3 regions of the Neobacillus niacini genome follow, and region 2 is predicted to be linked to each of the others. Evidence: riboswitches for the same ligand, from Rfam matches in the RefSeq annotation. Region 2 holds a riboswitch; each other region holds the start of a gene.
The links. Region 2 has a riboswitch for lysine ahead of dapA (4-hydroxy-tetrahydrodipicolinate synthase). Riboswitches for the same ligand answer to the same signal wherever they lie in the genome.

Region 1 (2,331 bases), 780 kb from region 2:
TGTATCTTTAATATTAATAACAAATTGGTTTCCTGTTGCAGGCAGAATATTGCGAATCACCTGGGGTAATACCACATTCCACATTGTTTGGACATGAGTCATGCCGATCGCATGTGCTGCCTCGAACTGTCCCTTATCAATCGAAACAATTCCACCACGGACAATTTCCGCCATATAGGCTCCTGTATTGATGGATACAACAATAATAGCTGCAGCAAAAACATTCATATCGATACCAAATGCTAGCGCAGAACCATAATAGATTACCATTGCTTGTACAATCATTGGTGTTCCACGGAAGAATTCAATATAGATAGATAGAATTGCGTTAATTACGTTTAAAAGTAATTTTTTTGCCCCTCGTTCAGGCATTGGTATTGTTCTTATTACCCCTGCTAATAATCCAATTACTGCTCCAATAACCGTTCCTATAAGAGCAATCATAAGTGTTAAACCAGCGCCACGAAGGAACATAGGCCAGTTTTCTGAAATTATTTTAATGACCCACTCAAGACTCATCTTTTATCCTCCTTTACTGTATAAAACCGACTGTATGATTAATACAGCCGGTTTCTCACTATTACTGTGCTGCTGGTTGATTTTTAATAGCATTATCCATAATGCTTGTGCGTTCTTCTTCTGAGATACCTTTTAAAATTTCATTGATTTTATCTGTAGACTTGCTTCCTTTTTTAACACCAACAGCGATTGCTGTATCATCTGGTGATGTTTTAAATCCATCCTCAAATTCAACCATTACATAGTTATCATTAGCAGCTGAAGCACTAACACCTTCAGGACGCTCTGAAACGTATCCGTCAATTATCCCTGATTCAAGAGCCACCCTCATTGCTGGGAAGTTATCCATTGCTGTTTTCTTTTCTACACCTTTAATTTGGTCAATCACTGAATAATGGAATGTATTTAATTGAGCTGTAACCTTTGCTCCTTTGAAATCTTGAATGGACGTAGCACCTTCATACTTGCTTCCTTTTTTCACAACCATTACTAGGTTGGATGTATAATAATTATCCGAGAAGTCAATTGATTCTTTACGTTCTGCAGTCGGTGACATACCAGCGATGATGGCGTCAATTTTGCCGGATGTTAAAGCTGGTACCAGGCCATCCCACTCTGTTTTGACAATCACTAATTCTTTTCCTAAGCCTTCAGCGACTTTTTTGGCGATTTCTACGTCGTAACCACCAGCATATTCTGAAGAACCAGCGATTTTAACGCCACCATTGGAATCATCGTTTTGAGTCCAGTTAAAAGGAGCATATCCCGCTTCAAGACCAACCTTAAATGTATTATCTTCAGATGATCCAGAATCAGAACTGTTACTTGTCCCACAACCTGCTAATAGAAGAATAGTTGAAACCAATAAAACTATGAATAATGAAAACTTGTTTTTCATAATGTCTCTCCTCCTGTTTTTCCTCTAAATTACGACAAAAAACGACCTGAGGTATACTCAGGTCGCACTATACATAGTTGCCCTTAAGTCCTCTCTTTATCCCAAATGAGATAGCACAACTCAATAAACTGGGGAGTTTATTGAGACAGTCCTGCAGCTCTTAACTACAGACCCAGCATGTAATAACGAGAATATTACAAACTTCGGCGACATTTCCTTCTCCTTAGCATCACGGCTTCTCAAGCTCCACTAAAGACTGTTAAATATCGCGCCTCTACCTCACTGTATAAAAAGTGAGGTCTTATTAAATTATTTTTATATAATACAGTATAAAACCAATATCCGTCAATGGAAACATATAGAAAGCACCTGTGCAATCAATGGGTGTATAATGAAAAAAGTTCTTTAATAGTAGACTTTATAGAAAGAAGGTAAGTTGCAGTCTCTCATTTGAGGGACCCGGAGCATATGAAATTCCTAATCATTGTTTTGCAAATTGGTATATTATATATTTTTTCCTTCATTGGAAAGGCGATTCAAAACCTTTTTCACCTGATGATTCCAGGTAGTATTATCGCACTAATATTACTTTTCGTTTGTTTGTGTTTGAAAATTATCCCGGTAAAATTTATTGAGCAGGGTGCAGGTTTTCTATTAAGTATATTAACTTTGTTTTTTATTCCGGCTACTGTTGGTATCATGAATTACCCTTCCTTGCTTTCGGTTCAAGGTGCAATGCTCTTTATAGTCATTCTATTAAGCACCATAATTACCATCGCAATAGCAGGAAGGGCAAGCCAATTCTTTGAAAAGAAAGCGAAAAATAGAGAGGATGAACAGGAATGCAACAAGCACTATTCCCAATCTGGATGATTTTATTGACTGTCCTTGCCTTCTTCGCAATGACCCGATTA
Region 2 (2,331 bases):
TTTAGGGGCGTAGCAGAGAGGGTAAATCAGGGGAATTGGATGTAACTATTTGTAGTATACAATTTTATAGGGAAGAGGATTATCATGAGAATTGTAATATTTGTGAATATTTGAATATTAATTTTTTGTAAAAAAGAACCTGCCCCACGAAGGGACAGGAATGATAATCAGATTAAACCAGGGTGTTAATTGGGAGTACTTTTTGCAGTGCACTCTTTTCTTCATCATTCAAGGGAATCATGGGAAGACGGACTTCCCCAACCTGGACACCTTGCATATTTAATGCAGCTTTTACTGGTGTAGGGTTAGGTGCTGCAAATAATGCTTTCATAATTGGGAGAAGGCTGCGGTGTAAAACAGCTGCTTCTTGAACACGTCCATTTTTAAATAGTGTAACCATCTCCTGCATTTGATTGCCAATGATATGCGAAGCAACAGACACAACACCTGCGCCGCCGATGGCTAGGACTGGTATAGTTAGTCCATCATCACCACTGTACAATGTAAATGTATCCGGAGTACGGCCAATGATTTCTGCCATGGCATCTAAATCGCCGCTTGCTTCTTTTACCGCCACAATATTACTAATTTCTGAGAGGCGGACAATGGTTTCTACGGAGATGTTGACGGCACAGCGTCCAGGAATATTATAAAGCATTATCGGTAAGGAAGTAGCTTCCGCAATGGCTTTAAAATGCTGAAATAACCCTTCTTGAGATGGTTTATTGTAGTATGGAGCTACGAGCATAATTCCATCAACGCCTGCTGCTTCTGCCTGTTTCGTTAAGCTGATAGATGCTCTCGTGTTATTAGAGCCAGTTCCAGCGATGACAGGCACCCTGCCGGCTGCAACCTCGACCACGAATTTAAATAACGCTATTTTTTCCTCTGTTGTTAATGTTGGAGATTCTCCAGTGGTTCCTGCAACTACTAATCCATCCGTACCATTAGCAATTAAATAATTTACTAGTGCTCTAGCTGCGTGATAGTCAATCTCTCCATGTTGATCAAATGGCGTCACCATAGCTGTTAAAACTTGGCCAAAAATCATCAAGCTCACCCTTTACATAATTTTTAATAAAAATTAGAGGTAGATCAGGTCAATCAATAGTAAACGCAAAAAAGCAGCAACGAAGGCTCGCTACTGCAGTAGAAACATAATTTAAAACCGTTCCTTTGCGTAAGATAGCCCTCCATATAGTCACCTATATGACAGTTCTGTATTTATTCAATAGCAGAACCAGCGGCATAGACAAATGAGATTCTAACCACTTCGGCAAATTCCCCTTTCCACAATCATCCTAGGACCTCATTATCCTCCTATTGCGTACTTATGGTCTTTGCGCCTCTATCCTCACTTCAAGGTAATGAAGTAAGAAAATATTTAATTATTAATAATAATAGCAGAAAATTCTATAAAATTCAAGAGCAAAGGTGCCCTGTCACCGTAGGGACTGCGGTGACAGGCACCACTCGTGGACACTGTCCGTGTGGGGTGGACAGTAAATTCCTATGAACTGGAACTTTATCCTATCTTTTTAATGAAAACTACTTTTAGGTAGTCCGATTCTGGGTAATGTTTATTGGTTCGGAAGTCGTCAGGAAGTGAGTATTCTTCCATTATTTTATAGCGTTTTTTTGATTCCTTAAAGGCTGTATCTATGAACCCTTTAAATTTGTCCATATTAAAAGAGCTAGAATTGGTGGATGCGAGGATCGTTCCGTTATCCTCCGTTATTGAGATGGCATCCTTTAACAGGTTTTTATAATCTTTTTCTGCACTGAAAACAAACTTTTTTGATTTTGCGAAACTTGGAGGATCAAGAATAACGACATCAAACAGTAGCCCTTTTCTTACAGCATATTTGAAGTAGTTGAATACATCCTCTACAATGATATCTTGATCCTCATATGCTATTCCATTCACTTGGAATTGCTCAATTGTTTTACGTTTGCTACGATTAGCAAGGTCGACACTTGTCGTTTTTTTTGCGCCACCTAAAGCGGAAAACACTGAAAACACTCCGGTATAGGAGAATGTATTTAATACCCGTTTCCCTTGTGTATACCTATCTCGTAATGCTTTTCTAACATCCTTTTGATCTAAGAATACACCGACCATAGCACTTTCATTTAAATAAACGGCAATATTGACGCCGTTTTCCTTCACGATAACTGGGAACTCTCCTCGTTTACCTGTGACGAAGTCATCCTCTTCAATGTATTTACCACTTTCATCAAAACGCTTTTTCTGATAGATGGCTTTATACTCCACTAATTCCTTCAATGAATCTATAATAAATTCTCGAAAATGATAAATGCCTATACTGT
Region 3 (2,331 bases), 2.3 Mb from region 2:
TGCTTGGTGCAGTACTTCTACGGCTTTTAGCATGTGTTTTTCTTCGACTACTGCTGAGACTTTGATTTCTGAGGTGCTGACCATTTTTATTTGAATTTGGTTCGCGGCTAGAACTTCAAACATTTTTGCTGCTACTCCAGGGTTAGAAATCATTCCTGAGCCGACGATTGATACTTTTGCCAGTTGATTTTCTGCGTCAAGCTGTTCATAGTTTAGTACATCCTTGCTATTTTCAAGGACTTTCAATGTCTCCATCAGGTCTTGGGTTTTAATAGAGAAAGCAAGATTTGCTGTTTCTGCTTCTGTTGTACTTTGAACAATAATGTCTACGTTCAAATGGTTCTCAGCCAGGGTTGTAAAAATGGTTGATAAACTTGTTAAAGAATTGGCAAGTCCTAATACACTTACCTTCGTAATTTCATCTTCAAATGCCACTCCACGGACTACAAGATTTTGTTCCATTGACGCTTCCTCCTCAATTACTGTTCCTTTTACTCTTTCCATACTTGAGCGAACCTCTAATTTGACTTGATAGTTTTTCGCAAATTCTACTGCCCTGGGATGGAGCACTCCAGCACCTAAATTGGCAAGCTCGAGCATTTCATCATAAGACACGGACTGTAATTTCCGTGCACTCTTCACATATCTAGGGTCAGTTGTGAATACACCCGTTACATCGGTATAAATATCACATTTATCAGCGTTTAGTGCAGCAGCAAGTGCCACGGCCGTCGTATCTGAACCTCCACGGCCAAGAGTAGTAATTTGACCATTTTCCGTAATCCCTTGGAAGCCTGCAACAATTACCACTTTACCGTCATCAAGCTGATTTTTTACCGCTTCTGTATTTATCGTTGTAATACGGGCATTTCCATGAACAGGCTCCGTGACAATTCCAGCCTGCCAGCCGGTAAACGAAACGGCAGGAAGATTCTGTTCATTTAGAGCCATTGACAATAAAGCGATTGTTACCTGTTCTCCCGTACTTAGGAGCATGTCCATGTCTCGTTTGTTAGGAGCCGCGGAAATTTCTTTTGCTAGATCCACCAGCTGGTCAGTTGATTTCCCCATTGCCGAAACAACCACTACAACCTGATTCCCTTGATCGGTTTCATCTTTTACTCGTTGTGCTACATTTAGGATTTTTTCTACACTTCCAACCGAAGTACCGCCAAACTTTTGTACAATTAAACCCATCTTTTCCCCTGCTTTCAGTTATAGGTTAAGAATCACTATATGTTTCCCCGCAAAAAAAATAAAAAAGCAATGAGAGGGCATCTCATTGCTTGAATACACAAAAAAATTCTGCGTCTACAATGTAAGATAGCTCTCCAAGGCATTAAACCTTGACAATCCGGCATTTATTCAATACAGGACCAGCAAAGAAAGAAATGAGACTTTCTTCACTTCGGCGACCATCCCCTTTCATGATTCATCACAGAAGCCCATCCTTCTCCGAATCATTACTATTGAAGCTCGCACCTCTACCTTCACTTCATTATTAAAAAGTGATAGTAATATAATTTTCAATCATTATAGCATAGCAAGATTTTTCTGACAATCACTATGATTGAAGTTTTTTAATTAATTCCTCTGCTACAGGAGCTGGAATTCCAATGGCTCTAAACTCGTCAAATGTAGCTTCTTTCATTTTCTTAACGGAACCAAATTCCTTTAACAGCTGCTTTTTACGTTTTTCACCAACACCTGGAATGTCGTCCAGTAGCGATTGAAACGCACTTTTTCCTCGTGTTTGACGATGAAAAGTGATCGCAAAACGGTGAACCTCATCTTGGATTCTTTGCAATAAATAAAATTCTTGGCTGTTTCTGCCGAGCGGAATAATTTCAAGTGGATTCCCATATAAAAGCTGAGAAGTTTTGTGCTTATCATCCTTGACTAGCCCAGCTAGGGGGATATCTAAACCCAGTTCGTTTTCTAAAACGTCTCTGACCGCCTCTACATGCCCTTTTCCGCCATCAATAATAATGAGGTCCGGAAGCGGAAGTCCTTCTTTCAACGCCCTAGAATATCTTCTTCTGGTTACTTCACGCATCGATTCATAATCATCAGGTCCCTTAACCGATTTAATCTTATACTTTCGGTATTCACGCTTATTCGGCTTCCCATCAATGAAGACCACCATCGCAGATACAGGATCCGTCCCTTGAATATTAGAATTGTCGAAAGACTCAATGCGATGCGGGGTATAAATACCCATAAGCTCCCCAAGGTTTTCAACAGCCTTTATCGTCCTTACCTCGTCTTTTTCGATTAGAGAGAATTTCTCATTCAATGCAATTTTCGCATTTTTAATTGCCATTTTAATAA

Region 1: it holds a riboswitch for lysine, as region 2 does, so the genes downstream of both, ACN6MT_RS04465 (transporter substrate-binding domain-containing protein) here and dapA (4-hydroxy-tetrahydrodipicolinate synthase) in region 2, are expected to answer to the same signal.
Region 3: it holds a riboswitch for lysine, as region 2 does, so the genes downstream of both, ACN6MT_RS11835 (aspartate kinase) here and dapA (4-hydroxy-tetrahydrodipicolinate synthase) in region 2, are expected to answer to the same signal.

Annotation. Positions count from the first base shown of each region.
Region 1 covers NZ_CP183883.1:933,582-935,912, reverse strand. The annotation lists gene ACN6MT_RS04470 (amino acid ABC transporter permease) at 1-519, opposite strand, end outside; gene ACN6MT_RS04465 (transporter substrate-binding domain-containing protein) at 581-1,417, opposite strand; lysine riboswitch at 1,521-1,702, opposite strand; gene ACN6MT_RS04460 (CidA/LrgA family protein) at 1,886-2,290, shown strand; gene ACN6MT_RS04455 (LrgB family protein) at 2,260-2,331, shown strand, end outside.
Region 2 covers NZ_CP183883.1:148,799-151,129, reverse strand. The annotation lists gene dapA (4-hydroxy-tetrahydrodipicolinate synthase) at 173-1,051, opposite strand; lysine riboswitch at 1,179-1,359, opposite strand; gene ACN6MT_RS00760 (class I SAM-dependent rRNA methyltransferase) at 1,526-2,331, opposite strand, start outside.
Region 3 covers NZ_CP183883.1:2,463,786-2,466,116, reverse strand. The annotation lists gene ACN6MT_RS11835 (aspartate kinase) at 1-1,197, opposite strand, end outside; lysine riboswitch at 1,317-1,495, opposite strand; gene uvrC (excinuclease ABC subunit UvrC) at 1,565-2,331, opposite strand, start outside.